DNA from 3 places in the Cupriavidus sp. GW822-FHT03E04 genome. Region 2 is predicted to be linked to each of the others. Evidence: predicted binding sites of a transcription regulator. Region 2 holds the regulator's gene; each other region holds the start of a gene.
The links. The regulator sigma-54, encoded in region 2, starts transcription at its own class of promoters, with help from an activator protein. The targets are predictions, from matches to a motif close to TGGCANGNAANCTGCTTT.
Positions count from the first base shown of each region.

Region 1: AC1RQC_RS00875 (PQQ-dependent methanol/ethanol family dehydrogenase) is a predicted target of sigma-54. The motif match lies at 2,852-2,869, and genes of this name have one in related genera.
Region 3: AC1RQC_RS31875 (ammonium transporter) is a predicted target of sigma-54. The motif match lies at 1,832-1,849, and genes of this name have one in related genera.

Region 1 covers NZ_JBXANI010000001.1:192,402-196,655, forward strand. Annotated here, with positions in the region: gene pqqE (pyrroloquinoline quinone biosynthesis protein PqqE) at 1-420, shown strand, start outside; gene AC1RQC_RS00870 (c-type cytochrome) at 574-867, opposite strand; gene AC1RQC_RS00875 (PQQ-dependent methanol/ethanol family dehydrogenase) at 1,038-2,780, opposite strand; gene AC1RQC_RS00880 (quinoprotein relay system zinc metallohydrolase 1) at 2,983-3,915, opposite strand; gene AC1RQC_RS00885 (quinoprotein dehydrogenase-associated SoxYZ-like carrier) at 3,912-4,254, opposite strand, start outside.
Region 2 covers NZ_JBXANI010000016.1:161,247-165,500, forward strand. Annotated here, with positions in the region: gene hprK (HPr(Ser) kinase/phosphatase) at 1-69, opposite strand, end outside; gene ptsN (PTS IIA-like nitrogen regulatory protein PtsN) at 105-560, opposite strand; gene hpf (ribosome hibernation-promoting factor, HPF/YfiA family) at 945-1,295, opposite strand; gene AC1RQC_RS23915 (RNA polymerase factor sigma-54) at 1,345-2,820, opposite strand; gene lptB (LPS export ABC transporter ATP-binding protein) at 2,956-3,741, opposite strand; gene lptA (lipopolysaccharide transport periplasmic protein LptA) at 3,788-4,254, opposite strand, start outside.
Region 3 covers NZ_JBXANI010000027.1:46,995-51,248, reverse strand. Annotated here, with positions in the region: gene AC1RQC_RS31880 (P-II family nitrogen regulator) at 75-416, opposite strand; gene AC1RQC_RS31875 (ammonium transporter) at 454-1,725, opposite strand; gene hutG (N-formylglutamate deformylase) at 2,384-3,205, opposite strand; gene AC1RQC_RS31865 (LysR family transcriptional regulator) at 3,216-4,229, opposite strand.

The sequences.
Region 1 (4,254 bases), on a different contig from region 2:
CTTGGCGTGGCGCCCGACGGCGTCGCGCTGCCCTGCCACGCGGCCCGCATGCTGCCCGGGCTCGACCTGCCAAACGTCACCACGCAATCGCTGCGTGAAATATGGCGCAACAGCGACGCCTTCCAGCGTTTTCGCGGCACGCACTGGCTGCCGCAGCCTTGCCGCTCCTGCGACTCGCAGGCGCAAGACCATGGCGGGTGCCGCTGCCAGGCGTTCCTGTTGACCGGCGATGCCGCCGCCACGGATCCGGTGTGCGATCGGTCGGGAGACCATGGGAAGGTCATGGAGATCGTGCTACAGGGCAGGCTGGCCGAGGCACAGGCGCGCGGCCGGGAGCACGGGATGGTCTTCCGCAGCGATGGGAATTCGCTCAGGCTAAGCAGCGAAGCGGACTGCGCTGGTAGTGAAAGAGGTAAATAGAAAATCGAGAACAGAAAAATCAAAGACGTTTCACACCGTGCCTGGGCAGCCATGCGGGCCGATGTGAAACGTCCTTGCGAATCCTTCCTTCGTCTCCGGTTTTTATCCGACCATCAGGTCTGACACCGGTCTCCTCCAATGCTCCTCCAATGCTCATCCGATACTCAGAACCCACTCTGCCAGTTTCCTGGCATCCGTCTCACTGAGCTGATCGTGTGGCGGCATGGGAATCCGTCCCCAAACGCCTTTCCCGCCCTCACGGATCTTTTTCGCGAGCCGCTCGGGTGCTTCCCCGTCGCCCTTGTACTTGCCCGCTACCTCGGCAAAGCCTGGCCCGACTACCTTGGTCTTCATGCTGTGACAAGAAAAGCAGCCGCTCTTGTCGGCCAGCGCCTGCATATCGGGCGCCGCTTCGACCCGGGTGGCACACAGCACCATCGCCACCATCGCGACCGTGGCCGTGGCCGTGGCCGTGGCCGTCAACGGCAGGAATCCTTTCGCCTTCTGCATATCTACGTCCCAATGCTCTGATCATCGACCCGCCCTTGCGCGTGCCGGCGCCGGTGTGCGATGCCGGCACGCGCGGGGCAGCTACGCTACATGGTGTCCGGCAACATTCAGCTCTTGTGCAGCTTGAACACCCACACCGATCCGCCCTGCTCCAGGAAATTCACGCGCTTGGCGACTTCCCCGCCCCACAGCGGCACGGCGCCGCCCCAGCCCGACACCACCGCCACATACTGCTCGCCGCCCTCCTCCCAGGTAACCGGAGGCGCCACCACGCCGCTGCCCGTCTGGAACTTCCACAGTTCCTTGCCGGTCTTGGCATCCGCGGCCTTCAGGTAGCCCTCCGGCGTGCCCCAGAACACCAGCCCGCCGGCAGTGGTCATCACCCCGCCCCACAGCGGCGCGTAGTTCTTGACTTCCCACTCGATCTTGCCGGTCTTGGGGTTGATCGCGCGCAGCGAGCCGATGTAGTCCTCGTTGAGCGGATGGATGGTGAAGCCGGCGCCGAGGAAGGCGGCGCCCTTCTTGTAGCCCACGGGTTCGTTCCAGATATCCATGCCCCATTCATTGGCTGGCACATAGAACAGGCCGGTCTGCGGGCTGTAGGCCATCGGCTGTTGGTTCTTGCCCCCGAGGAAGCCCGGCGCGGCGAACACGGACTGGCCCTTCTTCGGATCGCTGCCCGCCGCCGGGTCGCCCGGCCGGCTTTCCGCGATCATGTTGGGTCGTCCGGTCTTAAGGTCGATGCTGCTGGCCCAGGTGATCTTCTTGACGAAGGGAAAGGCGTTCACCAGCTTGCCGCTGGTGGCGTCGTTGACGTAGAAGAAGCCGTTGCGGTCGGCCTTGCCGCCCAGGCGCTTGCCGTCCTGGTCGAAGGTCACGAACTCGTTGACGCCGTCAAAGTCCCAGCCATCGTTCGGGGTGTTCTGGTAGTGCCAGACAATCTTGCCGGTGGCGGGGTCGAGCGCAACGGTCGAGGCCGAATACAGGTTGTCGCCCTTGCGCATGTGGCTGTTCCACGGCCCCGGGTTGCCGGTGCCGAAGTAGGCAAGGCCGGTCTGCGGATCGTAGGTGCCGCCAAGCCAGGTGGCCGCGCCGCCGGTCTTCCAGGTCTCGCCGGGCCAGCTGGCGTTCTGGGTGCCGGTCACACCGTTCTCGGTCTTGTTGCCGTCCTTGTCATACTTGTAGCCCATATGGCCCTCCACCACTGGCCTGGACCACACCATCTGCCCGGTCTTGGCGTCGCGTGCCTCGACCCGTCCCACCACGCCGAACTCGCCGCCCGAGACGCCGGTCAGCACCATGCCTTTGACGATCAGGGGGGCCGCCGTGTAGGAGTATCCGGCGGCATAGTCTTCGATCTTCTCCTTCCACACCACCTTGCCGGTCTTCTGGTCCAGCGCCACCAGTTGCGCATCGAGCGTGCCGAAGATCACCAGGTTGTCGTACAGGGCCGCGCCACGGTTGACCACGTCGCAGCAGGGCATGATGCCCTCGGGCAGGCGGTGCTCATATTTCCACAGCTTGGCGCCTGTCTTCAGGTCGAGCGCGTAGATGCGGGAATAGGAGGCGGTCACGAACATCTTGCCGTCGTGGATCAACGGCTGCGCTTCCTGCCCGCGCTGCTTCTCGCCGCCGAAAGAGAACGACCACGCCGGCACCAGCTGGCCGATGTTCTTGGTGTTGATGCGGTTCAGCGTGGAAAAGCGCTGGCCTTGCGGGCCCATCCCCCACGACAGCACGTCGCCCGGCGACTTCGCGTCGTTCTCGATCATGGCATCGGTCACCGCGGCCTGCGCCACCAGGCTCGCGGTAGTCGCCGCGAGCACCATCATCACGCGTAACGTCCTCATTGTCTGCTCCTCTCTCTTGTTGTCGATCGTTGTCGATCCTCGCCGGTGTGCCACGCACACCAGACAGACTCTTGGCAATTCCCATGCCAATGGAAAACACCCGCATCCGGGCCCGCGGCAGCCTGCTAATGCCTGGATGGCGTACCAGCGCGGAACACTCCGCTGCCGTTGTTGCGGAATTGAACAGCACACCTGCCCTGACTCAGCGTCCCAACGCGGCGTCCTCATACGCCGGGTAGAGGTGCGTCACATTGCGCAGGTACTCCGCCGGCATGGCGCCCCAGCGTGCGTATGCCTGCGGCACCGGCATGGCGATCACCTCGGCCAGGTCGCGCCCCTGGGCTGCCGCCTGGGTCATGCGGGCATCCAGCCACTGCAGGTAGCCGCGTGTCTGCGCGACGGCATCCGCGCTGCCGAGCGCCGGTCCGTGGCTGGGGATCAGCAGCCGCGCGCCGCTGTCGCGCAGCAACGCCTGCAATTGGTCCAGGCTGGCCAGCCAGCGCTTGAGATCCGCGTGGGGTGTGGTCGGCACGCGCTCGCGAAACGCCACGCCGCCCGCGAACACAATGCCGGCGCTGCGGTCCACGATCACCAGGTCGTCGGCGGTGTGGCCGTCCATCCGGATCAGATCGAAGGTGTGCCTGCCGATCGTGCGCCGGCCCGGGGTCAGCATGTGGCGCGGCGCCGCCGGTTCGGTGTCGCGCATCCAGTTGCCGCACAGGCGATAGAGGTTGTCGGCATAGGCAGGCCCTTCGCGCCGGGCGCCGTCGATGGTGCCGGCCAGCGCGCTGCCGCCCACGTCGACATAGGCCTGGTTGCCGAAGAAGTAGTCCGGATGCAGGTTCAGATTGAGCACCAGCCGTACCGGCGCCGCCGTGACCGAAGCAATGGCACGGCGCTGCTGCTCGCCATATTGGCGCGACGGCCCGGTATTGATCACCACCACGCCATCACCCGTGTCGATAAAGGCGGTGTTGATGATGTTGCAGCCGTTGTCCGGCGCGAAATCCGCATTCGCCCCTTCCAGCAGCCACACGTCGGCGGCGACCTGGCGTGGCGCCAGGCGATAGTCCCCTGCCTGCGCCAGCGCCGCCTGCGCTGCCAGCCATAGCAGGATGCCGAGCACGCGCTTCATGGCGTCACCTGCGCCGCGAACCGGTTGCCGTTGTTATCGCGCCCGGTCACCGTCATGCCGCGCTCGCTGGTCCCGCGCAGGTCGAAGGAGAAGATCGGGTTTTCAGCGACCGGTTCGTATAGCGTCAGCCGCAGCATCGCTTCCCGCGTGGCGTCGAGCAGGTTTAGCGACTCCACATGGAAGGCGGGGATACCGGCCACCAGCCCGGTGTCCATCGGGTGCATCACACGTAGCCGCACCCGGCCACCGGCGCCGCCGAGGCCGGGGAACACGCGCGATTCGACCCGGTTCAGCGTGGTGCTCCATGAGCCGTCGCGGCGTGTAGCGCCCGGCACCGTG
Region 2 (4,254 bases):
CCAGGAGAGTTTGATATCGGCTGCGTTGTCGTCGAAGATCGACTGCGAGGTGACGCCAGTGAGTTCCATTCGGGTGCTTTCAGGGACGGGCTTTCAGTGCCGGATCAAGGGTGCCATTGCGTCAGCAACTGGTGCACGTCGTCGGGGGTGGGCAGGGTAGCCAGTCCTTCGCGCATCTCGCGGTCGGACAGCAACTGGGCGATCTCGGAGAGAATTTCCAGATGCTGCTGGGTGGCCTGTTCGGGCACCAGCAGGAAGATCAGCAGCGCGACCGGCTTGCCGTCGGGCGACTCGAAGGGGATCGGCTCGGCCAGGCGCATGAAGGCGGCCAGTGGCTGCTTCAGTCCCTTGATGCGGCCGTGGGGGATCGCAACCCCCGCGCCCAGGCCGGTGGACCCGAGCGACTCGCGGGCGAACAGGTTGTCGGTCACGGTCGCGCGCGCTACGCCATGGTTGTTCTCGAAGAGGAGCCCGGCCTGTTCGAACACGCGCTTCTTGCTGGTGACGCTGACGTCGAGGTTGATGTTGCCGGGTGGCAGCAATTTAGCCAAACGATTCATGTGGAATGCGCAGGGTTTTCTAGTAAGCAGGCCCGGGGCCAGGAGGCGTCCCACCGGGCGGAAAGAGGTAAAAAAACCAAGGCCCGAGGTTTCCACCGGGTGTCCCCCCATGCCGGTGTCGGGCGTCTGGCCATTATAGAGCAGGCCCGCTTCCGCTTTGTGCATTGCAATAGCCGATGCGCTCAAGCGGTGCTGCATGCACCGGAATGGCTAGGCCGGTCAACCATGTATTGCACAGCATACACTGGTACATATGCGTTGCGGAATCCCCTGTGTGGCCCGATCGGGTAGGCTGCAACGAAAAAGCCGCGCTCTGGGCGCGGCTTGATTCCATTTTTCAAGGGACTGACACCGACGGCCCGGTATGTGGGCCGCCAGGCACGGTCATTGCTGCATCTGCGATGCGGCCATCTGATACTTGACCGCTTCACGGTCGTGGCTCTGCACGCGATCCTTGTGGCGAATCACCTGCCGGTCGAGCTTGTCGACCAGTGCGTCGATAGCGGCATACAGGTCTTCATGATGCGCTTCGACAAAGATGTCCTTGCCCTTGAGATGTAGATTGATTTCCGCGTACTGCCGCCGGTCCTTTTCTTTTGTATTGTCGACAGAGAGCAGCACACTTACGCCAATGACTTGATCGAAATGCCTGACGATACGCTCCAGTTTCGTTTCCACGTACTCACGCAGAGGGGGCGTGATGTCCAAGTGGTGTCCACTGATCTTGAAGTTCATAGCGTTTCTCCTTCTGAAAGAGCTGCATCAGGCAGGCGATGCAGCTCGGCTACAAAGTCTTACGGAGATTGACCGCGGGAATCTTGAGCGCTTCGCGGTATTTGGCAACGGTACGCCGTGCTACCACAAAGCCTTGCTCGCCGAGCAATTCGGCAATCCGGCTATCGGACAAGGGGTTCCTAGCGTCTTCGGCTCCTATCAATTGCTTGATCAACGCACGGATTGCCGTTGATGAGGCCGCGCCGCCGGTTTCTGTGGATACGTGAGAGCCAAAAAAATACTTCAGCTCGAAAGTCCCCATCGGCGTTGCCATGTATTTATTGGTAGTCACCCGAGAGATGGTGGACTCGTGTAAACCCAGTGTATCGGCAATCTCCCGCAAAACCAAGGGGCGCATCGCAATTTCACCGTGGGTGAAGAAGTTCTTTTGACGTTCGACAATGGCTTGTGCGACGCGCAATATCGTGTCGAACCTTTGCTGGATATTCTTGATCAACCAGCGTGCTTCCTGCAGCTTTTGCTGCAGTCCGGCCGCGCCTGCATCGCCTTTTGCACCGCGCAAAATCTGCGCGTACATGTCGTTGATGCGTAGCCGCGGCATCACATCCGGGTTGAGGTGGGCGATCCATCCGCCGCTCAATTTTCGAACAAAAACATCAGGCACCACGAAGTCCGCTTCTGGCCGGCTGTAGGCATGGCCGGGATAGGGCGCGAGCGAGCGGATCAGTTCATGTGCGGCCTTGAGTTCCGGTTCGTCCACTTGCAGCGCCTTTTTAAGGCGCGTGTAATCGCGCACCGCCAGCAGCTCGAGGTGGTTGGTGACGATGCTCAGCGCCAGTTCGCGCTGCGGATGCTTGAGCCTGCGCAATTGCAGCGCCAGGCACTCGGCGGCGTTGCGTGCCCCGACGCCCGGCGGATCGAAGCTCTGCAGCAGCGTGAGCACAGCCTGGATCTCGTCGACCTCGAACTCGAGCTCCTCCGGCAGCTCGCTGCAGATTTCCTCGAGCGTGGTGCTCAGGTAGCCGTCATCGTCCAGGGACTCGACCAGGAAGATAGCCAGCCCTTTGTCGCGCAGGGAAATCTTGAGCGGCGCCAGCTGTTCCATGAGGTGTTCACGCAGCGTGGGCTCGGCGTCGCGCAGCTGCATCGGGGTTTTTTCGTCGTCTTCGCCTTGCGGGCGGCGGGCGAAGTCGTCCAGGCTCCAGTCGCTGCCGTAATCCTCATTGCTGTCAGAGTAGCTGTCGTCGGCTTCGGGCGCGCCATCGGGGCGGTTCTCGCTGGTGCCCTGGCCATCGGCGGGCGCTGGCGCGGGCGCGCTCTGCAGGTTCACCGAGCCGTCCGAAGACACGCGCAACGGGCTGTCCAGCCAGTCGTTCTCACGCTCGAGCAAGGGGTTCTCGGTCAGCGCCTGTTCCACTTCCTGCTGCAGTTCAAGCGTGGACAGTTGCAGCAGCCGGATCGACTGCTGGAGTTGCGGCGTAAGCGCGAGATGCTGCGAGAGGCGGAGCTGTAGCGACGGTTTCATGCGACCTATTTTATGCCCAACTTCCGTACTGATGGAACGGAAATTGCTATCGCTGGTGTCGCTATGATCGTTTGAAGGATAAAAGGCGACACCGAAGCCGCCCGGGGGGCGATGCGCGGCAGGCGCCGCGCGCCCTTACATGCGGAAGTTCTCGCCCAGGTAGACCTTGCGCACCGACTCGTTGGCGATGATGTCCTCAGGCTGCCCGGACGCCAGCACCGCGCCTTCGCTGATGATGTAGGCGTGGTCGCAGATGCCTAGCGTCTCGCGCACGTTGTGGTCGGTGATCAGCACGCCGATATTGCGTGCCTTGAGGAAGCTGACGATGCGCTGGATTTCGCCAACCGCGATCGGGTCGACGCCGGCGAAGGGCTCGTCGAGCAGGATGAAGCGCGGCGCGGAGGCCAGCGCGCGGGCGATTTCCACGCGGCGGCGCTCGCCGCCGGACAGCGACAGCGCCGGGTTGTCGCGCAGGTGGGCAATCTGCAGGTCATCCAGCAGGGTGTCCAGCCGGCGCTCGATCTCGGCCTTGCCCAGGGGTTTGCCATCGTTGAGCTGCAGCTCCAGCACTGCGCGGATGTTTTCCTGCACATTGAGCTTGCGGAACACGGAGGCTTCCTGCGGCAGGTAGGACAGGCCCATGCGTGCTCGCTCATGGATGGCCAGGCCGCTGATGTGTTTGTCGTCGAGCACGATATCGCCTTCGTCCAGCGCCACCAGCCCCACGATCATGTAGAACGACGTGGTCTTGCCCGCGCCGTTGGGGCCCAGCAAGCCGACCACCTCGCCGCTCTTCACGTCGAGCGACACGTCCTTGACCACGGTGCGCGAGCCGTAGCGCTTCTTCAGGTGGCGCACGACCAGCGTGCTGCTGTCCTTCAGGGTGGCGGGCTGGGACGGTGCGGTTTGGGTAGCGGTCATGAAGGTGAAGTCAGAATCCGTGGATCAGGGACGTGGCGGCGTCAGGTCAGGGGTTGACGGGGGCAGTTGCCGGCTTGAGCGGCAGCGGATTGGCTGCGGCACCGCTGGCGGGCTGCTCCTGGCGGGGCGACAGCACGGCGCGCACGCGGCCCGACGGGCTGCCCGCGGTCGCGTTCTCGGCGCCGCCGCTGGCCGTGTAGAACTCGTTGCGGCTGTCATAGGTGATCACCGCGCCGCGGATCTCGTCGACCAGCTTGGCGCCGGCCAGGCGGGCCATGCGGGCGCGCCCGATCAGCTTGGACAACTCCTGCTTGCCGTCATATTCGATGCGGTCGCCCCAGCCATCGATGTACTCGTCGACGTTGTCGCGCTTCTGGCGGATATAGGCTTGCTTGCCGCCCTTGGAGGTCGCGACCGCGTACTGGTAGCCCTCGGGATCGGTACGGACTTCGGCTGCGTCGGATTTGAGCACCATGGTGCCCTTGGTCAGCACCACGTTGCCAGTCAGTACAT
Region 3 (4,254 bases), on a different contig from region 2:
GCGGTTCGCCTGTTAGGCGCGCGCGGCGGGGCTGCATGGTGTGCGCATTCGCCGCGGCTTTTAAGGGGAAGCGGTCATCGGACAGCATCGTGCCCCCGCTCACCAGTGCGGATGCAGCGGACATCCGCCACGCTGTGCACAACGATTTTCTCGTCGCCGAGCTTGCCAGTGAGCACGGACCACCGGATCGCGTCGATTGCGCGATCGGCCAAGACACCGTCGACGGCCAGTTCCAGTTTGAGCTTGGGCAGAAGGTCCTTCACATACTCCGCGCCGCGGCACAGTTCTGTATGACCGTTCTGCAGGCCACAGCCAATGACCTCGGTCACCGTGAGCCCCTGTATGCCGACGCCCGCCAGCGCGTTCCTGACGTCGTCAAGCTTGAAGGGCTTGATAATCGCGGCAATAAATTTGATCGCCATGAGGCTGCCTCGCGAGTTCAAGTGGAAGGGGTCAGGCGGGTAGCTTGTAGCCAGTTTCGCCATGTTCGGATGTGTCGAGCCCCTCGACTTCTTTGTCTTCGTCCACACGCAGCCCGCGGCAGCACAGCGAGGCCACCTTGAGTGCGATGTAGCTCGTGGCCAGGCAGAACAGGATGCTGAAACCAATAGCGCCAACCTGGACCAGCATCTGCCCGCCGAAGTCCCGCGCTTCGGGCAAGCCGACGCCGCCCAAAGCGGGCAAGGCAAACATGGTCGTAAGCAGGCCGCCGACAATGCCACCAACGCCATGCACCGCAAACACGTCGAAGGAGTCGTCCAGCCCTAGCGCGGGCTTGAGCTTCTCGACCGCCCAGATGCAGCAAGGCGAGGCGATGGCACCGACCATCAACGCCCCCATGGGCCCGACAAATCCGCATGCTGGTGTGATACCTACTAGGCCGGCGACTGCACCCGTGACAACGCCCAACAAGCTGGGCTTGCCACGGTGCAACCATTCGATGAACAGCCACGACATGGCGCCCGCTGCTCCCGCGAGCATGGTGTTCACGATGACGAGCATGGCAAAGCCATTGGCCAATAGGGCGCAGCCGCCGCAGAATCCAAGCCAGCCCACCCACAGCAAGGAGCCGCCAGTCATGGTCATGGTCATGTTGTGCGGTGCCATGGCGGTGGCATGCAGGCCCTTGCGCGGTCCAACCATCCAGGCCGCCACCAGGGCCGCGATGCCGACATTGATGTGCACCACGTTGCCGCCAGCGAAGTCCTGGCTCCCCCAGACGAAGACCCACCCGCCGCCCCAGGCCATATGCGCCATGGGCACGTAGTTGATGGTGAACCAGACGGTCATGAACACCAGCACTGCCGAGAACTTCATGCGTTCGGCGAAGCCACCCACGATGATGGCTGGCGTGATTGCCGCGAACATCATCATGAACAAGAAGTACAGCAGTTCGGGGATGGTGCCGTGAACCGACTCCGGCGTCACTCCGCTCAAGAAGAGTTTGGAAGCCCCGCCGATATAGGCCTGCCAGTCCCCGCCATCCGCAAACGCGAAGCTGTAGCCATAGATGGCCCACAGCACACAGATGAGCGACGCTACGGCAAACACTTGCGTCAAAACCGACAGCACGTTCTTTGCGCGCGCCAAGCCGGCGTAAAACAAGGCCAGGCCGGGCAGCGTCATCAGCAAAACGACCAATGCACATGTGAAAACAAAGGCGGTGTCGCCAGCACTGATGGTTGGTACGGCCTTCGCTGTCTGAGCCCAGCAGGAGCTGGCCATCAACGCAAAAAGGGCACCTCCCGTGCGAATTCCGTGTCTTGCAGAGCTTGTCATGGCATTCCAGTCAATGGTGAAAAACGTGGCCCGCTGGCCAACTTCTCACCATTGCGCAAGTACCATGCCAGTATTCATGCTGGGAATTAAATATTCCTATTAAGAAGTACTTAAAAGATTACGAAGTTGCCGCGCCGCAATGGGGCGCAATGCGCTCGCGCACTTGCCAATGGTGCGTGGGAACGTGGTCCGGTGAATCTGGAAAGGAATGGTCCGGTCAGCGCCGGGAGCTGAGCCGGGGCGATGAGGCACCGAAAGCGTGGGCATATCGTTCCATCGGATTGGCGCACGCGCCGCTGGTGCACGCCAGCCATTGAGACTGGCAATTGCGCACGACAGGACCAGGCCCCCCGCGCCTATGGTCCGTCCGGCACTCTTGGGCAGTGCGGGGACGGACCGCCCGACAGCCGGCCATCAGCTCACACCGTTATTTGTGACCCTCATGGTGCGGCAGCATGGCATAGACCTGGGGCGGGGAGCCTTCACGCGCCAGCGGAACGCCAGTGTCGTGCGCGAGGGAATCAAGGGCGAGGGCCGGCAACGCCGTCATGCGTGCGACGGCGCGCCCTCATGTTGCACCAATAGAGAGTGACAGCACTGCAGATCAAGACGCGCGGCCGATACTCTGGATCTGCTCCAGTGCCCCAGCTAGCATGGCCTTTAGCAGCGGCTGGACCTGTTCGGCCAGTTCCGATCGATAGTTAAAGGGGGCTTCTTCGTCCATATAGAGGCATTGCGCCATTTCCAGCTGGATGGCATGGACGCACTTGTGCGGCTCGCCGTAATGTCGCGTAATGTAGCCTCCCGTGAAACGGCCATTGGCAACATAGGTATAGCCCCGCCCTCCGGGCATGGTGGCCAGCGGAGCCAGCGCGGCCCGCAGCACCGCGTCGGCACAGGAGGCGCCCGAGTTGGTCCCCAGATTGAGGTCCGGCAGCGTGCCCTCAAACAGCAGCGGCAGCACGCTGGCGATGGAATGCGCTTCCCACAGCAAGACGCAGCCATGCAGCCGGACGAGCCGGTCCAGCTCGGCGCGCAGCGCCTGATGATAGGGCCGCCAGTAGGTCTCACGGCGGCGAGCGATCTCCGCGTCGTCAGGCATCTGACCGGGCCGATAGAGCGGCACGCCCTTGAAGGTTTCAATCGGGCACAGGCCGGTCGTCGTCTGCCCCGGGTACAGGCTTTCTCCGGTTGGCGGTCGATTGAGATCAATAGCGTAGCGAGAGAGCGTCGCATTGAGCACCGAATAACCCTGGTCTTGGGCGAATCCGTAGAGCCGGTCAAGATGCCAGTCTGTGTCGCTGACAATGCTGGCTTCCTCCGACAAGGACGGCAGGATCTCCTCGGGCAAGCGCCGGCCCAGGTGAGGAATCGAGATCAGCAGCGGCAACGTGCCCTGGTGGAGTTCAAAAACAGGCGTGCTCATGATGATGTCTTCAAGGGGTTGGAAATGGCGCGCTCACGACTAGCGCGCCGGAAGAAAGCGCGGGCATAGCCGCGCGCAAGGCTGGCAACAGATCCAGTTCGAGCGTCGTGCGGGTCAAACGCACAATCTCGTCGGCGGTCTGCGACCATTGCGCATCGCGGTACAGTAGATGAAACTCGCGCTGGCCCAGCCTGGATGGCGGCAGCGCCACCACCTGGACTTGGTCCAGCCAAGCACGCGACTGCCAAAGGCACAACGGCGTGCTGATGGCCCAGCCCAGACCGGCGGCCACCACGCTTAGCAAGGGATCGGTCGCGTCAAAAGCAAAACGCTGTGGCATCTCGACGCCCAGGTGGCGCAGGAATCGTTCGACTTGCTGCCCAATGACGGAGCGCGAGGTATAGCGGATCAGCGGTAGCAGTTGCGCCTGGCGTTTGATGTCCAGAGCCTCTCGCAGCGCAGAGCTGTCCGCGCCTCGTGGCAGCACGGCGACCCAGGCTTCGGAGAAGAGCATGCGCTGTGCCACGCGGGGATCGGACGGCACCTCGGTGCATACCGCCAGATCGAGGTCGCGCGCCAGTAGCTGTGTATTCAAGCTAGGCGTAAGTCCCGACCAGAGCTGAAGCTGGCGGGCCGAACCCGACAGCGCGCGAATCAGTGAGGGGCCGACAGTGGCCGCAAACGAATCCACGCAGCCCAGCCGGAGCTGGGCATGATCCTGGCGCACACTCTGCCTGAGACGGTTAGAGATGTTGCGCGCATCAGCAAGGAGGCTGTCGGCCATCTCCAGCAGGATGTTGCCAGCACGTGTCGTCCTGGCTGGCCGCACCTCGCGATCGAGCAGTTGCACGCCGTAGGCTCCCTCCAGCACCTTGATCATCTGGCTGACGGCACTCTGGCTCACGCCCATCCGCTGTGCGGCGAGTGCCATTGAGCCCACCTCGCAAACAGTCATGAAGGTTTCCAGCGCGTGGAGGTCGGGCATCACTCTTTCGCGGCGCATCTGCAACGAACTGCTCTGCATATTTATGACCTCCAAGCTAGGGGCT